2 regions of the Listeria sp. LM90SB2 genome follow, and region 1 is predicted to be linked to the other one. Evidence: riboswitches for the same ligand, from Rfam matches in the RefSeq annotation. Region 1 holds a riboswitch; the other holds the start of a gene.
The links. Region 1 has a riboswitch for thiamine pyrophosphate ahead of thiT (energy-coupled thiamine transporter ThiT). Riboswitches for the same ligand answer to the same signal wherever they lie in the genome.
Positions count from the first base shown of each region.

Region 1 (12,061 bases):
GTATTGGGATAGTTCCAGCGATTATTGCGCTTGTTATTTACGCCCTCTTACCTATTTTAAGGAATACATATACTGGGATAAAAGAAGTCGACCCAGCCCTTGTTGAAGCCTCACGCGCAATGGGAATGAACAAATGGAAAAGATTATACAAAGTACAACTTCCTCTTGCTATGCCAGTAATTATGGCTGGTATTCGTACAGCGATGGTATTAATCATCGGTACAGCGACACTTGCTGCCTTAATTGGTGCAGGTGGACTCGGGGACTTGATTTTACTAGGGATTGACCGCAATGATAATAGTTTAATTCTATTAGGTGCAATTCCAGCAGCGTTACTAGCGATTTTGTTTGATTTCTTACTACGTTTCCTTGAAAAAGCATCTTTTAAAAGCACGATTATTACGATTTCAGCAGGTATCTTATTAACTGCCGCAATTATCGTCGTTCCTTATTTTGCGTCTGATAAAAAAGAAATTACGATTGCAGGTAAATTAGGTGCAGAACCAGAAATTTTGATTAATATGTACAAACTAGTTATTGAGGACGAAACAGATTTAAAAGTTAATGTGAAGCCGAATATGGGTAAAACGAGCTTCGTTTTTAATGCATTAAAATCAGGTGATATTGATATTTATCCTGAATTTACAGGAACAGTGCTAGAGACATTCTTAAAAGAAAATGCAAAAACACATGATCCTGAAGAAGTGTATACGCAAGCACGTGATGGTTTGGCAAAAGATTTTAATATGTCTTATTTAAAACCGATGAAATATAATAACACCTATGCTCTTGCGGTTTCACCAGAATTTGCAAAAGAAAATAATTTAGAAAAAATATCTGATCTTGGCCCAGTATCTGACCAAGTAAAAGCTGGATTCACACTGGAGTTTAAAGACCGTTCGGATGGTTATAAAGGCATTCAAGATAAATATGGTCTCACATTCTCTAACTTGAAAACAATGGAGCCAAAACTGCGATATAATGCAATTAAATCTGGAGACATCAATTTACTAGATGCTTACTCAACAGATAGTGAACTCGCCCAATATAAATTAAAAGTCCTAGAAGACGATCAGCAGCTCTTCCCTCCTTATCAAGGTGCACCGCTTATGCTGACAAAAACATTAGAAAAATACCCAGAACTGAAAAAACCATTAAATAAACTAGCTGGGAAAATTACAGATGATGAAATGCGTAAAATGAATTATGAAGTGAATGTAAATGGCAAATCAGCTTATACAGTTGCCAAAGACTATTTGAAAGATCAAGGTATTATTAAATAAAAAAGCGAAGTGGTTTTTACGCCACTTCGCTTTTTTTATTGTCTAATTAAGTTTTTGACTTTATTAATGTTTGGTTTGTAAAAACGACAATGTGTTTCAAATTCTTTGTTGAATTCAGCAGCTCTTTGGGTTAGTGATTGCTCGTGATCAAGCATCAAGCCTTCTTCAAGTAGTGGTCTAAGTGAAATAATTTGATCGAAAACAAGACCGGCATTTGTGTCACTTAGAACAGATACCATTTTACTTAACGCTTTTTGTTTGTCAGTAGGTAATTCTTTTTGATGAAGATGGAACCATTTTGCTAATTGTTTGCGATTTTTTCGGGTTGCTTCTAAATAAATACTTTGCGCATAAGCTGCTTTAGCAAATGCAATCGATAAATTTTCAGCGGATTCCCAGTCTTCTTCTAGAATTTCACCTTGCATTTTGATTTTTTGATTGAGTAGAGTAATATCTTCTTGATAAACATCCATTTTGCGTTGTTGTTGCTTATAAACCTCCATCGCTAAATTAAGTTCATCAATAGTTGGCTGCATTTTTTCACCAAAAATAGTATTATCATTTAAAATCAATTGTGTTTGCTCTATTTTTTCAGCAATAATGCTATCGCGTTCTTTGATTACATGTGCGCGTTTGCCTAAGTATTCAAAATAGAAATTATACTTTTGAATGCGATTAACTACTGCTTCTGCTTCTTTCACTGTGGCTGGTTCTTCTTGTGAATTTAATACTGTCACACCAGCTACTTTACTTAATTTAGTATAAATAATAATTGTGAAAACTTCTCCGCTCAAATTGATTGTGTACGGTAGTTTATGTTGCTGTTCTAAAAGCCTTTTATGTTGTTTTAATAGTTTATCCGTCATCGTTAATCAACACCTTTACTACGCCATTAGTATTATATAATTCAATTATATAGTATAAAGATGAAAATTTCGAGGGAAAGAAATGAGAAAATTATTTTTAATTGTTTACATAATATAATTATTGTCTTCTTCCCTTATTTATAATGACGTCAAAGTATAAAATAACAAGTAGATGTTTAAGACTGCAATAAAAATGGCGACAGCCCAAGAAATGATTTTTAACCATGTTGGATTGACGAATTCGCCCATCTTTTGTTTATCACTTGTGAACATAACTAATGGGATAACTGCGAACGATAATTGCATTGATAGAATAACTTGGCTAAAAATGAGTAGTTCATTGATACCATTTGCCCCGTAAAGTGCTGTGATAATAACAGCTGGAACGATTGCAAGTACACGTGTTAACAAACGGCGCACTACTGGTTTTAAACGGATATTAAGGAAACCTTCCATGACGATTTGACCAGCTAATGTTCCTGTTAAAGTAGAATTTTGCCCTGATGCGAGTAATGCTACTGCAAAAACAGTGCTGGCGATACTGCTTCCAAGTGTTGGATTGAGTAATTTGTAAGCATCCTCAATACCAGCGACATTATGCTGACCGGTCGTATAAAAAGCGGCAGCCGCTAAAATTAAAATCGATGCATTGATTAATAATGCAATCGTTAAAGAAAAAGTGGAATCGATAAAGGAAAAACGAATCGCTTCTTTCTTCCCTTCTTTTGTTCGAGCGTATTGTCTGGTTTGAACAATAGATGAATGCAAATATAAATTATGTGGCATCACTGTTGCCCCAAGAATACCAAGTGCAATATAAAGCATAGCTGGATTAGTAACAATTTCTGATTGTGGAATAAAACCTTTTGCTATTGCTTGCATATCAGGATGAGACATCACCATTTCCGCACCAAAACATACAAGAATCGTAACCATTAAAGTAATAACAATAACTTCTATGTAGCGGAAACCTTTATGTTGTAAAAATAATACGAGAAAAATATCTAATGCAGTAATACAAACTCCCCAAATTAATGGAATCCCAAATAGTAAATTAAGCGCAATCGCACTACCGATGACTTCTGCGATATCTGTTGCTATAATCGCTAATTCAGCTAAAATCCAAAGAACGAATCCAAATGGTTTAGAAAAGTGATCACTTGAAGCTTGGGCTAAATCGCGACCGGTGACAATGCCTAATTTTGATGCAAGTGATTGTAATAAAACGGCTAGAATATTAGAAATTAAAATAACGGATAACAATGTGTAACCAAATTCTGACCCGCCGGCAATAGAAGTTGCCCAGTTCCCTGGATCGACATAGCCGACCGCAATAAGTGCACCTGGCCCCATAAAGGCAAATAATTTACGGAAAAATTTTGCGTTTTTAGGAATAGCTACGGAATTATTTACTTCGCTTAAGCTGGGAGCATTCTGTGCTTTTCTCCAGCTTTGTTTTGTACGTTCTGTTTTATCCTTTTTCATGCTCCCTGACCTTCTTTCGTTTATGATAAAAAGTTTACTACGGGAAACATTCTTTGTCAAACGAAAAACACAACCGTTTTATAGAAATGATAGGTTGTGTTTTCGTATATTTTTATAAGGCTTCAGTTAGTGATTTTCTTTTGTTTTTAACTGGGTTTAGTGTGCGTTCGACCCAACCGAGAAGTACATCGGCTAATATGGCCATAACTGCGGTTGGGATAGCACCAGCTAAAATGATAGCAGTACCATTTGTTGCATTTGTTCCGCGTACAATAATATCACCGAGACCTCCCGCTCCAACGAATGTCCCAATTGCCGCTACACCAATAGCAATAACAAGTGCATTTCGAATACCTGCCATAATAACAGATAATGCGAGTGGCATTTCTATGAGGCGTAGTACTTGCCATTTTGTCATCCCCATCGCTTTACCAGATTCTAAAAGTGCGCCATCAACGTTTCTAATGCCCGTATAGGTGTTTTTTAGAATTGGTAGTAAAGAATATAGGAATAAGGATAAGACGACTGTATTCGTCCCTAAGCCCATTATAAGCATAAGTACGGCTAACATTGCTAGTGCCGGAATTGTTTGGATGATATTAGCGATTTGGATAACCCAGCCAGCTAAGCGTTTTTTTCTTGCAATATATACTCCGAGCGGTATTGCGATGATTGCTGCGAAGATAACTCCGTAAGCACTCATCAAGAAATGCCGCCAGAACTCTTCCATGACATAACTTCCATTTGTTTGGTAATAATCAATTAATTGTTTTAATGTGTCCATCTTTTGGCACCTCCTTAGTTTTTACCTTCAAAGTAATTATTTTTTTGCAAGAATTCTTGCGCTACGATGGACGGTTCTTTCAATTTGCCATCCGCTTCATAATTAAGTTTTTGCATTTCTTCTGTCGAAATTTTACCTTTTAATTTATTGATAGTCGTTTTTAATTCTGGATGTTTCTTTAAAATTTCATCTGTTGCTAGAGCTGAAGCATCATATGGTGGGAAGAATTTTTTATCATCTTTTAATAGTTTTAAATTGTAAGTTGGGATACGTCCGTCTGTTGAATAACCAAGCGCCACATCCATTTGATTGTTTTTAAGCGCTGTGTAGATTAAGCCAATTTGCATTGGAAATATTTTCTTGAATTCAATATCATAGGCTTTTGAAAATGCTTTATAGCCATCGCCTTCACGTTCCATCCAAGAATTATCGACACCAGCTGTGAGCTCATTTTCTACTTTTCGCATATCACTTACGGTGTTTAAATTGTATTTTTTCGCAGTGTCTTGGCGTACCATAAACACATACGTATTAGCAAAGCCGTAAGAATCAAACCAGGTTTGGTGGAAACGTTCTTCAAAACCTTTCTTAACAGCTGCTAAAGCTTTTTCTGGATCTTTAATTGCTTCTTCACCAAGTGGACCAACTAAATCTGTACCGGTATATCTTGTTGCAGTAATATCTACATCCCCATTTAACATCGCTTGGTGCTGAACGATAGTTGATCCAAGGTTGTTGACGATTTCTACTTTTAGGCCAGTATCATGTTCAATTAATTCTTTTAAAATATTCGAAACGATTTGAGATTCAGTTGTTGCCATTGCACCGATGCGAATAGTATCTTTGGAACTGCCTCCAAGTCCTGGTAAAGAACAGCTAGATAAGAAAAGAGAACTAGTTAGTAGTAATACGCTGAATAACGCGATAAATTTTTTCTTCATGTTATTCTCCCCCTTCCCGAGCTTCACGGATGGCTTTTGGAGTTAGACGATATTCTAATTTTCCAAGCGCGAATTCTACTACAAGGGCTAAAATGGTAACAGGAATTGCCCCACCAAGAATTAAATCGGGGCGGTATAAGTTTAAACCATTAAAAATAAAGTCTCCTAGTCCACCAGCTCCAATGTAAGAAGCAAGCGTTGCCCAAGCGATAACATATACTGCAGATAAACGAATACCAGCCATAATAACGGAAATGGAGTTAGGAATTTCGACATTAATAATTAGTTGCCAATTCGTCATCCCCATGCCGCGACCAGATTCAATTAAATTTTTGTCGACTCCTCGAACACCAATAAACGTGTTTCGTAAAATTGGTAAAAGTGCGTAAATAAATAACGCAATAATCGCTGGTAATGTACCAACACCAAGAAACGGAATAATAAACGCCAAAATGGCAAGAGAAGGAACGGTTTGCAAAACACTAACAACACCAATTACAAAATTTGCTACTTTTGGTGAGCGTGTAAGTAAAATCCCAGTTGGTACTGCAACCGCAATACCTAAAATAACAGCAGATAAGGAGATAAATAAATGTTGCCATGTTTGAACAAGCAAGTTATGGCCGTTTTCTTGAAAAAAAGTAACAATTGCGTCCATAGCTTATCCCTCCTGCTTCATTTCTGGTTCTGTCGTTTTGGAATCCGCCTGTTCCTCCTGATTTTCTGTCGCATCTTCTACCGTACCCCAAATGGAGTCATACACGATATCCACTAAGCTGGCACGAGTAACAATTCCGACAAGTCGTTTATCTTTATCCACTACAGGAATGTATTTATAGCCGCGTTTTAGAATCCGTTGTACAGTATCGCGAAGCAAGGTATCTTCATACACATAAAAGACATTTTTCTCGATGATATCCATGACAGAAGTTGCCGTACGACGATTTAAATCAATTTGCTCTACATCGATAAATCCTTTCAACACGTTACCTTCATCGACAACAAGTAATGTATCTACTCGTTTCTCTTTCATCACAGTAATCGCAGCTTGGAGTGATTTGTCCGCTGTAATAGAGACTGGATTTGTGTTCATGATTTGTGCTACTTGTGTAACTTCTGGTTTCGCTTCAATTAAGCGATCTTTACCGATGAAATCTTCTACAAACGAATTCGCAGGGTTACGCAAAATTTCATCTGGAGTATCAAATTGAACAATTTCACCAGCTTTCATAATGACGATACGGTCCGCCAGTTTAATCGCTTCATCCATATCATGGGTAACAAAAATAATCGTCTTGCCAAGTTCTTTTTGCAAATTTTTGAATTCTTCTTGTAGGGAATCACGAGTAATTGGATCTAGTGCTCCAAAAGGTTCATCCATCAGAATTAAGTTTTGCTCTGCTGCAAGCGCTCTTAAAACACCGATACGTTGCTGCTGTCCACCACTTAATTCGTAAGGGTAACGGTCCAAAAACTCTTCTGGTAAATCTACTAATTTAATTAATTCTTTTGCCCGTTCTTGTTTTTTCTCTTCGGACCATTTAAGTAATTTTGGTACAAGGACGATATTTTCACGAATCGTCATATGTGGCATCAAGCCAATTTGCTGAATAACATAACCAATAGAACGTCTTAGTTTGACGGGATCTTCCGCCATGATGTCTTTATCATTAATAAATATTTTTCCTTCTGTAGGTTCAATAAGCCGGTTAATCATCTTCATTGTTGTCGTTTTCCCACAACCACTTGGACCGATAAAACAAACAAATTCTCCTTTATCGATGTTTAGTGTTAGATCATTAACTGCTTTTTTGCCCCCTTTATAAGTCTTTGTTACGTGTTCGAATTTTAACACGCTTACACACCTCCATTTTTTCTTTACCAATACCAAAAAAATTGGCAATCGGTAACTAATTTCCCTAACTAGTATAGATTTAAACTTTTTAAATACAAAAAAACAGCTTAAAGACAGTGTTACATTCAAACGGAAGTTACTAAACAAGATGATTTCGTACTTGTGGCACGTGTGACATCGATGCTAAACTCGTAATCGTGAAAATGAGCATTGTAATAAGCTGCAATATAGTATTTATTTAATTATAACACACTTAAAAAGGCCCAAAAGCAATTGCTTCTGGACCTTTTGGTTATTTTGGTAAAAATAATTTTGGTGAAGTCTTCAATAATATCGAAATAATGATACCTGAAACAAGGACGGTACCAAGGCAACTAGCTCCATTCATCACGATTGAAAATAGTTGTGCTCCCCAACCTTGAAATGCATAAGCACCCCAGAATAATACTCCTGCGACATAGTGCCAAAAATATCGAGCTACTCCTCCAATAATCATGGTTCCCCACGCCCATTCAATTGCTTTTTTGAGTTGATTAGCAGCTAAATTACTTCGAACTTGCTTGCTAAAGACACCGCTGAAAGCAATAAAACTGAATGCCAAAATATACTCAATAATTGCCTGGGAGGGCATTAATATATATGCCTTACCTGTTAAGAAATGTAGTAACCCCCATAACAATCCTGCAAATCCAGCCGCCCAAAAACCGCGTCGAATCGCGATAACATACATTGGAATCATTCCAAGCGAGATGGAAAAACTGGAACCAATGTCTAGCGGGATGAAACTTAATACCATCGCAACTGCAGCAAAGATAGCACACTCAAGTAAAATGATTAATCGTTTGTTTTGCATAAAAAATAAACTCCCCTCTTCTTTTTGGTCAAAAACGTACCCCAGAAGAAAGCAGTTTCTATTGTTAGAAATGCAATCGCCACAATCCCTACGCTCGTATTAACGAACAGGTTCAAAGGGTCAGAATCCAAAAACATGTGGACTCAATCTCAGCTAAGAAGCCCCCCCCTGTGGTAACGTCTATGAAATTATCGTACAACAATTATTATAGCATGCACTTCTTTTTTGTAAAGAATTATTTGTTTTCTTTAATCATTTGCAGAAAATTTTACAGTATTTTGTGCTTTTTTCGGTAGTTTATCAAAAATAAGCTGATAACTATTTTTGATTAAGGCAAATTCAGTTTCTGCTTCCACATCGTAATTTTCATTTATTACAAGTGTAATCCAATGCTTTTTATTTAAATGGTAACCTGGTTTTATGCTCAAATATTCATCACGCAACAAATCAATTCTTTCAGGCTGACATTTAACGCTAACATATAAATCCCCGTGATACATATGTATGAGCGCAAATATCTTCCCACCAACTGTTAAAGCGTGCGTTTTTTTATCAAACGGAAATGTTTCTTTGGCAGCTTGCAAAGTCAGACAAAGCGCGACTTTTTCTTGTAAAATTTGTTCGTAATTCATCCGGCTCTCCTCCTTATTTTGATATTATAACATTTATTTATGTGTGTATGCTTTCTTTGCTACACTAACCATGTTAAAATAGTAGTAATTGTGCTTTTTCTGATTTCAAGAAGAAGTAACTTAGTATTGGAGGAAGAAAATGTTAACTGTAAATAATGTTGGCTTACGCTACGGCGATAAAAAGCTATTTGAAGATGTTTCGATTAAATTTTTACCAGGTAACTGTTATGGTCTTATTGGAGCGAATGGTGCTGGTAAATCAACGTTCCTAAAAGTGCTTTCTGGCGAGCTTGATTCACAAAGTGGTAATGTGCATATTGGTTCAGGTGAGCGTCTAGCTGTCCTTCGCCAAGATCATTTTCAGTATGATAATGAACTAGTTCTTAACACAGTAATCATGGGACATGAACGTCTATACAAAATTATGGACGAAAAAAATGCCATTTATATGAAAGAAGATTTCAGTGATGAAGATGGTATCCGCGCTGCAGAACTAGAAGGCGAATTTGCTGAATTAGATGGTTGGGAAGCAGAATCTGACGCTGCTGTTTTATTAAACGGACTAGGTATCCCTACTGACTTACACGGAAAACTTATGAAAGATTTAACTGGTGGAGAAAAAGTGAAAGTGCTTCTTGCACAAGCTTTATTCGGTAAACCAGATATCTTACTTCTGGATGAGCCTACCAACCACCTTGACATCCGTGCGATTCACTGGTTAGAAGAATTTTTAATCAACTTTGATAATACTGTTATCGTAGTATCCCATGACCGTCACTTCTTAAATAAAGTGTGTACGCACATTGCGGATCTTGATTTCAGCAAAATTAAATTATATGTCGGAAACTATGATTTCTGGTATGAATCAAGCCAATTAGCTCAAACAATGATGGGCGATCGTAACAAGAAAAAAGAAGAAAAAATGAAAGAATTACAAGACTTTATTGCTCGTTTCAGTGCGAACGCATCGAAATCAAAACAAGCAACAAGTCGTAAAAAAATGCTCGAAAAAATCACGCTGGAAGATATTCAACCTTCTAGTCGTCGTTACCCTTTCATTCAGTTCAAACCAGACCGTGAAGTTGGAAATGACCTTCTAACAGTAACAAACTTGTCTAAAACAATCGATGGTGTGAAGATTCTTGATAATCTTTCTTTCTCGATTAATCGAAATGACAAAGTTGCTTTAGTTGGCGATGATGAGGTTGCTAAAACAGTTCTTTTCCAAATCCTTGCTGGTGAAATGGAACCTGATGAGGGTAGTTATAAATGGGGAATTACAACAAGCCAAAGCTATTTCCCGAAAGATAACTCAGAGTTCTTTGAAGAAAACGACATGAGTCTTGTAGAATGGTTACGTCAATTCTCTCCAGAAGATGACAGTGAAGCATTCTTACGCGGCTTCCTTGGTCGTATGCTATTCAGTGGCGATGAAGTACTTAAAAAAGTACGCGTCTTATCTGGTGGAGAAAAAGTTCGTTGTATGTTATCCAAAATGATGCTTTCAGGTTCTAACGTTCTTTTACTAGACGAACCTACTAACCACTTGGACTTAGAATCCATTACAGCATTGAATAACGGCTTGGAAGCATTTAAAGGCGCAATGATTTTTGCTTCTCATGATCATCAGTTATTACAAACAATCGCAACGCGCATCATTAACTTATCAAAAGACCAATTTTACAATAAAGAAATTTCTTATGATGAGTATCTAAAAGAAGTAATGAACGTAGCAGAATAATGACAAAAAAACAATATCCCATTTTCGGGATATTGTTTTTATTTTAGTTCGATTTTGCCAGTTTCTGTCGTGATTGGTGTGGATGAATCTTTCAGATAGCTTAGAAAACTATAAGAAATCCATGAAATATCAGAAACTTTGTCTAAATTATCTACGGGAAAAACGATTTTTCCTTTGGCAGTTTCGCCAGGCTTAATTTCAGTTGTATCAAAATTAGATAAAACAGCGTCTCCTCCATTTAAATCTAACTTGTTTGCCTCTAGTTGTCCTTGGTTTGGATAGGTTTCGAGAGTTTTAACTGCATTGTTGGTAATTTCTAAAGCGATAGTAATACTACCGTCTACTGGCTTACTTGCGGATGTTGAATAAGTTTCTTTTTTTTCGACCGTCACAGTAGTGATTTTTTTCTTAATATTATCTGCGGAATCTTCAAAGTTAACTTTATACGTCTTCGTTTCTTCTGGGGTAGCTTGACTTGTTCCTTTAGAAGAATAATTAAACACATCATTTTGTACTTGCTGATAATGTGAAAAACTAACAATGATACCAATAATGGAGCCAACCATTAATAACATCCCTGCACTAGTTAAAATAGCTCCAATCTTCCGTCTGGCTGGGAAAAATAAAATTACGATACCTGCGATAAAAATTAAGAAAGCACATATTCCGGCAATGATCCAAATTTCCATCTTATTTGCTCCTTTTATGCGAATTTCTCCCTCACTATAACATATTTAGCCTCTAGTTCAAAGCAGTTAAGTCACTTGCTGGAGATGGATAGGCAAATATAACAGATTGTAAATCAGCCAAAGTTAGATTAGCTTTCATTAAGATGGCAACGTAATTTATCATATAATCTGCTTCTTCACTAAGAAAATGAGCGCCTTTGATTTGCCCCGACTCTCTATCTTCAATGATTTTTGCGAGCGCAATTTGTTCATTGGTTCGTTTATAAGTATACCAATTTGTTGTGTCGTGATTTTTAATTTGATATTTTTCTGGATGCGCTTTTGCTTCTTCTGCGCTTATACCAATGCTTGCCAGTTTGGGGCTCGTAAAAACGACGCTTGGTATTGCTGGATAAATCATTTTTTCGTCGCCGCCAATGACATTTTTAGCAACAAATGCTGCTTCCATGCTGACAACGGGTGTTAAAGGTGCTCCTTTTGTTGCCGCGACATCGCCACATGCGTAGATATGAGGGTTATTAGTGGTTTGAAGTTTTTCATTAACGATAATGCCTTTTTTAGTGTAGTCAATGTTGGCATTTTCCAATGATAAATGCGCGATATTTGGTTTTCTACCAGTTGCCCCAATAATTAAATCTGTCTGTAATGAAAATCCATCTTTGCCATGAATATGCAGTTTTTCCCCTTTATTTTCAACCTTCGTAATATCTGTGTCAAAATGGAAATGGATACCTTCTTCTTTCATATGGGTAACTAATGCCGCCACAAAATCAGAATCAAATTTCTTTAAAGGTTCACTATTATGATGGATAATATGCACTTCTCTGCCTGCTGCGAGTGCTATGGAAGCAAATTCAAATGAAATATAGCCACCACCAATAAACACGACAGAATCAGGGAGTTTTTCAAGTGATAAAAAATCATCACTGGTT
Region 1 is NZ_CP046449.1:1,449,715-1,461,775, forward strand. It holds gene GL301_RS07220 (ABC transporter permease/substrate-binding protein) at 1-1,283, shown strand, start outside; gene GL301_RS07225 (hypothetical protein) at 1,319-2,149, opposite strand; gene GL301_RS07230 (Nramp family divalent metal transporter) at 2,288-3,634, opposite strand; gene GL301_RS07235 (ABC transporter permease) at 3,747-4,418, opposite strand; gene GL301_RS07240 (osmoprotectant ABC transporter substrate-binding protein) at 4,433-5,359, opposite strand; gene GL301_RS07245 (ABC transporter permease) at 5,361-6,017, opposite strand; gene GL301_RS07250 (betaine/proline/choline family ABC transporter ATP-binding protein) at 6,021-7,214, opposite strand; gene thiT (energy-coupled thiamine transporter ThiT) at 7,507-8,067, opposite strand; TPP riboswitch at 8,136-8,245, opposite strand; gene GL301_RS07260 (MmcQ/YjbR family DNA-binding protein) at 8,316-8,699, opposite strand; gene GL301_RS07265 (ABC-F family ATP-binding cassette domain-containing protein) at 8,839-10,440, shown strand; gene GL301_RS07270 (hypothetical protein) at 10,479-11,129, opposite strand; gene GL301_RS07275 (dihydrolipoyl dehydrogenase family protein) at 11,182-12,061, opposite strand, start outside.

Region 2 (12,061 bases), 1.1 Mb from region 1:
AAGAAAGTATCAGAATGGATTAATATAGCGGTGAAGGTTATATTTGAAGGATATATCACGTAAAATAAAAATATTGAAGATATTGATAGAAATTTCTTAGTTTTTGTGTGAGAAATCGAAAAAGATGCATTTATTAATAATATGCTATTAAGGATTTTGAAAACTAGCATAATAAAAATTTAAAAAGATCTAGTCATATAACCCACCTATACAAATGTGTATTGTTTTTTAAGTATCAAAAGTAGTTTTTTGGTTCATTTGTGTATTATTTCACTTAAATTAATAAAAAGTATATTTTTATATCTTTTTACCCCTGTTTTTAATGAATAAATGTAATTAAATATTCACATTTGGAAGCGTTATTTCAACTATAATAGAAGTAGGAAGATGAATTTTAAATAAAGAATTTATGGGGATGAAAATATGAGCATTATTAATAGTAATTTTAGAAGTCTAGGTTCATACATAATGGAGAATATTTATAAAATACCTAATTATCAAAGAGAATATTCATGGGAAGAAACAGAGTTAGAAGACTTATGGATGGACTTAAGTCAAATCATAAATGGTGAAACTGAAAGTCATTTTTTTGGACAAATTGTAATACATGTAGATAAAAAAGAAAAAGCGAAACTAATAATCGATGGTCAGCAAAGAACGAGTACAGCAGTCATCTTTTTAGCTGCGATGAGAGAGTTGTTCACAGAGATGTATAATGCAGGCTGGGATGATGCACAATTTGATGCGCAGGACATTACTACGAAATTTATCGGTAGGTATACACAAACTAGGGATGAGAGGAAATTAATACTTGGTGAAAATGATAAAAGCTATTTTTCAAATAGAATACAATCGGTTTCTTCCGAACAACTAGGTCTTCAAAAAGCAACTAAATCTCAAAAAAGAATAAATTTTGCTTATAACTACTTTTATAAAAAATTAGAAGAAGAAATAAATTCTTCTGATTTTCTTGAGGATAAATATGGTCTTTTAAAAACATTTTTCAGTACTTTTACAGAAAAATGCTCAGTTATGTTTGTAGAAACAGATGATTTTAATGAGGCATTTATTATTTTTGAAACATTAAATGCAAGGGGAAAAGATTTGGAGACTGCTGATTTATTAAAAAATCACTTATTTAAAATTGCCAATAAAAAGGTTGGAGAAGTTAAAAAAAATTGGAAACAAATGTTGGAATTTATAGGGACGGTTGATACCACGAAGTATATTCGACATTTTTGGAATTCTCAAAATGTATTTATTAGAGAAAAGGATTTATATAAAGAAATTAGAAAAAAGATAACAACTCAATTTGAAGCAATTATTTTTATAGATGATCTAGTTAGATTATCAGAAGTTTATGGAGGAATGAAAAATCCTGCAGAAGATAATTTTTTTGAGACGGATTCTCAGCAAGTTTTAAATGATTTAAAGCGATTAGGAGCAAAATCATTTTATCCAATTATTCTAGCTATGGTAAAGAAAGATTATGGCCCTAATGAGATTTATGAGGTTCTTTCTGCTATTGAAGTTCTGGTTGTAAGAAATTTTGTTATATCCGGATTGGTAGCAAATAAATATGAAACAGAATTTTCAAAAATAGCTTTTAAAATTTATCAAGAAGAGGTTGAGAGTGTTACAGAAATTATTAATCTGATTAGAACTAATATTATAGCAGATGATGTTTTTTTGAATAACTTTTCTAGCTTTAAAACTACAAATAAACTTAGATTAAGATACATATTAAAAAAAATTAATGACAGTTACTCTAAAGAAATTGCTGTTTTAAACGATAATAATAAAATCCACCTTGAACACATAATGCCTATAAAAGCAGATGGATGGGATATCATTAAAGAAGAACATGAAGAATATTTGTGGAAGATTGGAAATCTTACTCTATTGGGAAGCGAATATAATAAAAAATCGACCAATAAAATATTTAATGATAAGAAAGATATTTATGAATATTCGGAAGTTCAGTTGACAAGGAAGTTGTTAGATTATGATGAATGGAATATAGATGTAATTAAAGAAAGGCAAGTTGAGTTAGCTGAACTTGCTGTTAATATTTGGAAAGTGTAATAAATTTATATAAATTCTAGCATTAGATTTGATATTTCATAAAAAAGTGGAAGGTATCATAATTAATGGATTTTAGAAGAGTAAGTTTATTTAAAAAGATAGGAAGAGGCGAACGTTTGTTATGCTTCTTGTTTTCTTGATAAGCAGAGTTTGAATGGCAAATAATTTAAAACAAACACTAAGAAGTGGTGAGATGTATATGGTAAGGAAATTTTTTGGATATATAGGAACCAGAAGATTTAATATATACGAAGCATTAGTTTATAGAAATAGGTATAGTTTAAAGAATAAAGAGAAGTTAATTTTTTATGATGGAACAAGTAAAATAAAGCAAAAGATTGCACCGAAAAGTGGAAGCAAAAATGGAAGAAGTCCTCATTTTGCATATTATCCAAATTCGTCTCATGATGGAGTAGGAAAGGAAATGACTGTTACACATAAGGCATACCAAGAGGCTATATCTACTTTGAAAATTTTTTGTATAGAAACATTAGATGGTGAAGTAATTATACTTGAAGTAGAAGAGGCTAAACTGGAATATTATATTAATGATGAAGGTCAGTATTATTTAGTTGATATTCTTATAGTATTGAAAAGTACATATCCATTCTATTATTTTTATAAGTGGGAGGGAATATTAGCTATAGAAATCTGGGTAAGCCATAAAACAGAGCAAAAGAAGATTGAAGCGCTAAACAGGAAGGGTATTCCAACTATAGAATGTAAGATATCTAAAAAGTTGTTATTAAATGAGGATATCCAAAGCGATAAGGAATACTTAAAGAATGTTCAAAAGGTAATTAATCGTTACTCAGATATAAAATTTCATTTATACGGAAGATTTATTTCTGATGCAAAAATCGATGAAACTTCAGTGTGGGGAGAGAAGTACTTGGAATTTAAAAACTATCATAATGAAAAAAAAAGAATGGAACTGCACTTCAGAAAACTAGAAAAACAAAAATTAGAACTGGAGAAGAAAAATAAGGAGCTAATAAGTGAAAATTATAATCTGGATTTAGAAATAAAAAATAAACATACTGTAATAGAGAAATTGAGTAAGAATAAGATGGAAGTTGAAGCTAATAAGGAATTATTGAAAATATGTAAAATTGAAAATGAAAACCTGATAAAAAAAGTGTCAGCATTGAATTTTGAATTAGTAAAAATGAAAGAGTATAAAGATCATCCAATAAAAACTTTCTGGAAAGATAAGATCCGATTCAAATAAAATAGTGATATTTTTTTATGTGAAATTTGTGATCAAAAATTAAGGTCGTTTTTGAATATTTAATATCTCGATGCTAAGAATAAAATTATGAACTTATAAGAACGGAGTGATTTTATGGGAACTAATAGAGCTAGAATTGATAAGTCTATTGAAAATATTCTTAAAGGAAAGAATATTGAAGAAGCTAAACTACACTTGCCGGAAATAACAAGCACAATAAAAACTGGTTTTATTGAAAAAGAAATTTCGGAACAAGTCTATCAAAGTATTATAGGTGTTGTAAGCGGGAAGCTTTCAAAGATTTATGACCTAGATGAAGATAAGTGTAAAGAGATTACAAGTGATTTTATTAAAAGAGAACAATGGATAAATGAGATAATGGAGTTGGTTGAACAGGATAATGTAACTGGAATATCAGATGTTTTGTTGAAGGCCTTAAAAATAGCGCTAGGAGAAACTGTTAAAGCTGAACAAAATGAAACTTACTTTGTAGAGAAACTATTGTATGAAATCATTTTTTTATCTTTAGAAAACACTATGCAAGGAGCTTTGGAAACTTTGGAGGAAGGGATAACTATTCCACAAATTCGAAAAGAGTTTATAAAACCTCTTGCTGATAAGCTATTTGAGGAAGATATAAAGACAGAAATTCCAGCTTTAGTATTAGGTAAAACAACTTTAGCTGTAATAAATAATAAAATCGCTGATAAGTTAAAAAATTTTGGTGGCTTTTAATGAGTGAAATCCAACATTTTTCAGAGTTTATAGATGGGGCTACAAATTATTGGTATGAGAATAAATTTGATCGCTGTAATGCATGTGATATGGTTAACGTTATGTTAACAGTGTTCGATGGAGATATTTCTACACCAGGTAACCAAAGTAATAAAATTCCTCGGAGGATATCTGTATCTGCAAAAGTATATGATGTGGATCGTTGGAATCAATCTAGAGAGGAATTAATAGAATTACTTAATTGGGTATCAGGAGACCTATTTGAGATGTCTTTTGAGAAAAATGAAGAACTATTTGACGCCTTTCCATTAGAACTCCCAAGTCCTCGAAAAGAGTGTATCACACTATTTTCAGGTGGATTAGATTCTTTTGCAGGCTCCTATTACAACTTCTTAAATAATATTTCAAGTGATTATGTAGGATATGTTAATAAAGCCGAGGAAAGAACATACCAAAAGCGCTTACAGTCTTTTTATAGAAAGATTTTTTCTGCAGGTGGTAGTGAGGTTGATATCAGGAATAAATATCAAAAGCCTAAAATTTTCTACTTTCAATCAACTAGATCTTTACTATATTTATCCCTAGCAATATCAAAAGCTATTTCTAATTCTGTCAAAGAAATTAGAATGTATGAAAATGGTATACTATCTTTAAACCCTGAATTTGGCAGATACACAACAAAAACTACACATCCTAAGACAATTTTTCTCTACAATAAACTTTTAGATACTCTTGGATATGATATTCGAATAGTAAATAAATTTGAATACGAAACGAAAGGTGAAATTGTTGAAAATATGAATCTGGAATTTAAATCACAAATAAAAAATACTTTTACATGTGGAAAAAGTAGGGTCGGAAAAGAGTATAACCACACAGGACAATGTGGTGCGTGTATTCCATGTATATTAAGGAAAATATCTTTGGCAGCATATGATAATGAGCATTTTGACGCTAAATATTTTGTGGGTTATAAAAACGTAGCTTCTGCGTCGGAAAAATATTTAAAGGATTACATTAACAATATAGGGTATTTCGATGCTTATGTTGAAGCAATTAAAAATGAAGAGATTTTTGGTGAAATATCAAATAACCAGCATAAATTCCATAAGGAAAATAATTACTTGAGATATAAAAAAGTAATGTTTGATAAATTTGCATCTGAATACGAAAGGTTTATTGCGAAATATGGGATACATTGATCTTCATGTGCATATAGATTTTTATTCAGAGCCAATAAAGATTGCAAGAGAATACGAACGGTTGAAGATATATGTTATTTTTGTTACTTATTTGCCAGAAATATTTTTGAAAACTCGATATGAATATGATAATTATAAATATGTAAGATTAGGAGTAGGATTTCATCCAGATATGGTAGGGGAATATGATTTTGATAAGAATGCGTTTGAAAGAGGGCTACAGTACACTAGATATATTGGAGAAGTAGGGCTGGATTTTTCTAAATCGAATCAACAATTTAAAGAACAACAAATAGAAATATTTCAACAAATAACTAGCCCAAAATATAACAAAGGAAATGTGTATTCGATCCACTCCAGAAAAGCTGAGGTAGAAGTACTGCAAATTCTTAAAAGCAACAATGTTAAAAGTGCAATCTTTCATTGGTATACTGGGGGAAAACACATGCTAAAAGATATTTCAGATTCAGGATATTTTTTTTCTGTAAATCATAAAATGCTTACTTCGAAAAATGGTATTGATATTATTAAAAGCATTCCTAAGTCCCAATTATTATTTGAAACGGATGGTCCTTTTGCGAGAAAAGAGAAAAGTATTGTTTATCCAAGCAATTTTAAACAGATTTATGCGGATTTTGAGGAAGTTATTCCAGGATTTGAAAAGATAGTTTTCTCTAATTTTAAAAGACTATTATTTCAAAAAGATATTGATAAAATTAATTAAGGGAATTAGAGTAAATTAAGGTATTTCTTAATAGTATATTGAAAGATTGGAACTATGGATTAATTGTTAAAGAGATTTGGAAAGATTAGCTTATAGTTATGCTAGTTGATAAGAGGCAATCTTTTGTTAAGAAATTAATAAATTTGTAGTCTGTTTTTTTAATTATAATAAGGAGGTTCCCCATGCCAAAACTAATCATCGACGCAGACGATTTCGGTCTATCCAAAGCCATAAACCACGGCATCATCGAAAGCTACAAAACCGGCATCACAACATCCACTTTACTCATGCCAAACCTAGAAACTGCCGAGCACGCAATCGCTCTCGCAAAAGACCACCCAGACCTATTCATCGGGCAACACACAAATTTCTTACTCGGAAAACCATGCACGGACCCGGCGGAAATCCCGTCACTTGTCGACGAAAACGGGGAATTCCATCGTTCCAAATATTACCGGGCTAACCCTGAACTGAAATTCCAATACGAAGATGTGCGCACGGAAACCATCGCTCAAATGGAACGATTCAAAGCGCTAACTGGTCACTACCCAGAACACATTGACTGCCACTCAATCGGTGATGAAACGGTTGACCAAGCTTTCTTTGATATTGCGCGTGAGTTCGGGATTCACACCACTTTAAAATACAGCGGTGATAAAAAATGGCCAGATCAGGAAGGTTATTTACCAATTACTAAACTATTGGAATCGGGCGCACTCCCATACACAAACGGCGGTGTCTCGATTGAGAACTTCCTTAACGATGATTTCGGATTATTAAAATTGGCGCCAAACGAAATCGCTGAGATGCATTTTGATGTCGGTTTTTTGGATCAATTTGTGCTGGATAATTCTTCTTATACGTTGATGCGGTGCCGCGAGCTTGCGACGATTTGTGACGCGCGGGTGCGGGATTGGCTTCTTGAAAATGGGTTTGAGCTTATTACATTTGGGGATTTACAGCGGTAAAACTCTATGTTATGATGAACGCAACTTAATAAGAAAAACTAGGGGGGCCGATTCTGGCTGAGATAGGAAGGTAATGCTTTCTGACCCTTTGAACCTGTTTGTTAGTGCAAGCGTAGGGAAGTGAATGTGAAAGTGACCGGAAAATTTATCGCGGCTGCTGTTTCTTTGCTTATGCTAAGGGACAGTGGGCGCTTTTTTTATTGTTCAAAAGGAGGAGTTTGAGTGTTTGTTCACGGTTTTCAAGAAGAAGTAGGGGATTTATGGCAAGAAACGTTGCAGCATCCATTTGTGCAGAGTTTGGCGGATGGGACGCTTGAGAAGGAGGCGTTTTACTATTATTTGCTCCAGGATGATTATTACTTGTCACATTTTGAGAAGGTGATTGAGAAAAGTGTGGAACAGGCGGGGACGGCGGAACTTGCTGCGGAAATGAGGGAAGTACAAAGGCGGCTTCAGCAATCAGAGTTGTTGATGCGCGAACAGTTTTATCCACGGGTTGGGCTAGCGGAGCGTGATTTTTCCGAGCGCAAACCAGCGCCAACTGCTTATCATTATACTTCTCACCTTTACCGGATGGCAGATTTTGGCAGTTTTGGGGTAACGATTGCGGCGCTTTTGCCATGTTATGCGCTTTATGCGGATATGGGGAAAATGTACGAAGGGGCGCGGAGTTCGGAGCCATTTTATCAAGAGTTGTTGGATAGTTATGTGGATGAAAATTATCAAAAAGTGGTGTTGCAGCAGAAGCGGTTGGTGGAACAGGCGGCGAGTATGGCGGATGCGCGGGAGCTTGCCCTCATGAAGCAGGCTTTTCAAATTAGTGTGGAAATGGAATGGGCATTTTTTGATATGGCTTATAAAAAACAAAATTGGCGTGGGAGTGTGAATTATGTTTGATTTTATGACGTTGGAAAAGGTGTGGGAAAAAGGGCCGTTGGTACATAATATTACGAATATCGTGGTTGCGAATGACTCGGCGAACGGGTTGCTTGCGATTGGTGCGTCACCGATTATGGCTTCTGCGAAAGAGGAAATGGATGAACTTGCGAAAATGGCGGATGTGCTCGTGATTAATATTGGGACGCTAGACGGGGAGCTTGTTACAGCGATGAAAATTGCTGGACGTGCGGCAAATGTTGCTGGAACGCCGGTTGTGCTTGACCCGGTCGGTGTTGGTGCGACTTCATACCGTCGTAAAGTGGTGCAAGAATTATTGGCTGAAATCCAGTTTACGGCGATTCGTGGAAATGCGGGAGAGCTTGCGGCGATTGCTGGTGAAGCTTGGGAAGCGAAAGGCGTGGATGCGGGTGTTGGTTCGGCGGATGTGCTGAGCATTGCTGAAAAAGTGGCGAATGAATGGAGCACGGTTGTTATTATTAGCGGCGAAGTAGATGTGATTTCAGACGGAACGCGTTTTGCAAAAGTGGCTAATGGTAGCGCACTGCTTCCAAGAATTACTGGTTCTGGTTGTTTGCTCAGTGCAGTTTGCGGTAGTTTTATGGCCGTTCAGGATGATGCTTTTCGAGCTAGTGTCGAAGCATGCGCGAGTTATGCGGTGGCTTCTGAGTACGCGGAAATCGAATTAGAAAGAAAACTTCCAGGTTCATTTCGACCACAATTTTTAGATGCTCTTGCTAGTTGGTCGGTCGAAAAAACGCGTGCCAAAGCTAAAATCCAAGAAAGTGGTGAACACAAATGATTTTCAAACAAGTATTAACGATAGCTGGTTCAGATTCTGGCGGCGGCGCGGGGATACAAGCGGATATCAAGACATTTCAAGAGCGTAAAACCTTTGGCATGTCCGTCATCACGGCAATCACGGCACAAAACACGCTAGGTGTAAAAGCAGTGCATAAAATCCCGGTAGAAATGATCCGCGAACAGTGCGACGCGATTGCAGAGGATTTTCAAGTGAGCGCCGTGAAAACTGGAATGCTAGCAGATGCAGAAATTATCCGGGAAGTGGCGCGGAATATCCGTTTGCACAACTTCCCAAATATCGTCATTGATCCTGTGATGATTGCAAAAGGTGGAACTGCTTTGCTTGAAAACGAGGCGACCCAAGTGTTGAAAGACGAGCTTTTGCCACTTGGTACGATCATTACGCCGAATATTCCAGAAGCGGAAGAAATTCTTGGTGAAAAAATCACAACCAAGGCGGAAATTGAACAAGCCGCTAAGAAAATTTTTGATTTAGGTGTAAAAGCGGTTGTTATTAAAGGTGGGCATAGCGAAATGAGTGAGGCGGCTGATTTTTACTATGATGGCGAAACGACAAAATGGCTGACGAGCGAGCGCTTTGATACGCCGCATACGCACGGGACTGGTTGCACTTTTTCGGCATGTATTGCAGCTGAACTTGCGAAAGGGAATTCGCTTTTGGATAGTGTCATGGTTGCGAAAGAATTTATCACAAGTGCGATTAAATATCCGCTTGGAATTGGTCACGGTCATGGTCCAACCAACCATTTTGCCTACCGATTGGAGGATGGGAAATGAGAGCTGAACTAGCTGTATATTTTATCGCTGGAACGCAAGATATTGTTCGTGGAACGTTGCCAGGTGTGTTAGAAGAAGCACTGAAAGCCGGAATTACTTGTTTCCAATATCGCGAAAAAGGAGCAGGCTCACTCCAAACTGCTTCCGAAAGAAAAGAAATGGCGCTAGAATGCCAACAATTATGCACAAAATATCAAGTGCCATTCATTATTAACGATGATGTCGCCCTAGCCCTCGAAATCGGCGCGGACGGCATCCATGTCGGGCAAAACGACGAGGAAATTCGCCAAGTTATCGCGAGTTGCGCTGGAAAAATGAAAATCGGACTTTCGGTTCATTCGGTTAGTGAAGCGGAGGAAGCAGAACGACTTGGAGCGGTGGATTATATCGGCGTTGGGCCCATTTTTCCCACGATTTCAAAAGCGGATGCAGAGTCAGTGAGTGGAACGGCAATTTTGGAAGAAATTCGCCGGGCTGGAATTAAGCTACCAATTGTCGGGATTGGCGGAATTAATGAAACAAATTCAGCTGAGGTTCTCACAGCAGGTGCGGACGGGGTATCGGTTATTTCAGCGATAACTCGGTCGGATGATTGCTACTCCGTTATCAAGCAATTAAAAAACCCAGGTTACCCCTCTTAAAAAAGGCAAACCTGGGTTTCTCATTTTTATAAATCTTCACCATTGGTAGCAATAACGTTCTTGTACCAACCAAAACTTTTCTTCTTATAACGGTTTAGCGTACCTGTGCCGTCGTTGTTGCGATCGACATAGATAAAGCCGTAACGTTTTTTCATTTCAGCAGTGGAGGCACTTACAAGGTCAATACAGCCCCATGAAGTGTAACCCATCAAGTCAACGCCATCTTTAATCGCTTCTTTCACTTGCGATAAATGAGCGCTCAAATAATTAATACGGTAGTCATCATTTACTGTGTAGTTGCCGTTTTCGTCTTTTTCTAGTTGATCGATAGCGCCAAGACCGTTTTCTACGATGAAAAGTGGTTTTTGGTATCTATCCCAGAATTCGTTTAGGACAACGCGCAAGCCTTGAGGGTCGATTTGCCAGCCCCATTCGGATGCTTCTAGGTAAGGGTTTTGTACGCCGCCTAGGATGTTTCCTGCGCCAGCTTTGCGTTTTGACTCGTCAGCTGTTTCGGTTGTGCTCATGTAATAGCTGAAGGAAATGAAATCTACTGTGTTTTTAAGGATTTCTAGGTCTTCTTCTGTTACGTCTAATTCAATATTATTTTCTCTGAAATAGCGTTTCATGTAGCCCGGATAAGTTCCGCGGACATGAACATCGGAGAAGAAGTAGTTTTTGCGCTCTGCTTCCATAACAGCGATAATATCATCTGGGTTGGAAGTTAGCGGATAAGTTGGCATTGCTAGGACCATGCAGCCGATTTGGGCTTCGGGCATGATTTCGTGACCAATTTTTGTAGCCAGCGCGCTCGCCACAAGTTCGTGGTGGACAGCTTGATATAAGTCTTTTTGAGATAATTTATCTGGGCTTGTAGAAATACCGCCGCTCATGAATGGTGCGTGTAAAATGGAGTTGATTTCATTGAAAGTGAGCCAATATTTTACTTTGCCTTTGTAGCGATTAAACACGGTGCGGACATAGTTTTCATAGAAGTCGATCATTTTTCTATTTACCCAGCCGTCGTAAGTTTTCGATAAGTGAAGTGGTGTTTCATAGTGAGATAAAGTAATCAGTGGTTCGATATTATGTGCTAGAAGTTCATCGAATAAATCATCGTAAAATTGTAATCCTGCTTCGTTTGGCTCAGTTTCGTCACCATTTGGGAAGATACGGGACCAAGCGATGGAAGTACGGAAAACCTTGAAGCCCATTTCGGCAAAAAGTTTCACGTCATCTTTGTAGCGATGATAGAAGTCAATTCCTTCTAATTTTAAGTTATCTGGTGTTGGACCGTCAGTAATGTGACCAAATCCGCCTTTTGGAGTAACATCTTGAACGGAAAGTCCTTTTCCATCGACGTTGTAAGCGCCTTCGAATTGGTTTGCAGCAGCAGCTCCACCCCATAAAAAGTTGGCTGGAAATCCTGTATTTGTATGCATGTTAAAAACTCCTTTTCTACATTTTAAAGTATCTATGAAAAAAACCAAATACTTTTCTAAATACATGCAAAAAAAACACGGTACTTAGAAAAATATTTGGTTATGCCCGGCTTTCGTCGGTAACATTCCGATTTATAGTTAAAATATAGCAAAAATAAGGAAGATAGTCAACGAAAACAAATAACACCGACTCTATTTTGAGCCGGTGTTTTGACTATTTTTTACGTCTAAAAAGGGCAAGGGAAGCGAGCATAAGTGTACCGAATAAAATGCTAGATGTGGTTTCAGTGTCCCCTGTTTTAGGAATTGGCAAAGTAGTTGTTTTTGTTACGCTGGATTTTGCTTGTTTTGTTGCTTGTTTTGTTGCTGTTTTTGTTGCTTGACTAGTAATTTGAATCGGGTTGTTTACTATTTTTGAATCGGCGGATTTTTCTGGTTCATTTTCGCTAGAATCAGATTCTACTACCGTTGATTCTGGATTTTCTGGAGTGGTGATTTCTGGTTTTTCAGGTGTTGCTGGATCTGTTGGTGTAG
Region 2 is NZ_CP046449.1:358,442-370,502, forward strand. It holds gene GL301_RS01700 (hypothetical protein) at 1-23, shown strand, start outside; gene GL301_RS01705 (DUF262 domain-containing protein) at 424-2,085, shown strand; gene GL301_RS01710 (hypothetical protein) at 2,240-3,316, shown strand; gene GL301_RS01715 (hypothetical protein) at 3,431-4,051, shown strand; gene GL301_RS01720 (adenine nucleotide alpha hydrolase family protein) at 4,051-5,253, shown strand; gene GL301_RS01725 (TatD family hydrolase) at 5,231-5,977, shown strand; gene GL301_RS01730 (ChbG/HpnK family deacetylase) at 6,160-6,945, shown strand; TPP riboswitch at 6,976-7,081, shown strand; gene tenA (thiaminase II) at 7,168-7,842, shown strand; gene thiM (hydroxyethylthiazole kinase) at 7,835-8,644, shown strand; gene thiD (bifunctional hydroxymethylpyrimidine kinase/phosphomethylpyrimidine kinase) at 8,641-9,444, shown strand; gene thiE (thiamine phosphate synthase) at 9,441-10,085, shown strand; gene GL301_RS01755 (glycoside hydrolase family 1 protein) at 10,112-11,527, opposite strand; gene vip (cell invasion LPXTG protein Vip) at 11,742-12,061, opposite strand, start outside.
Region 2: another riboswitch for thiamine pyrophosphate. It lies ahead of tenA (thiaminase II); the one in region 1 lies ahead of thiT (energy-coupled thiamine transporter ThiT).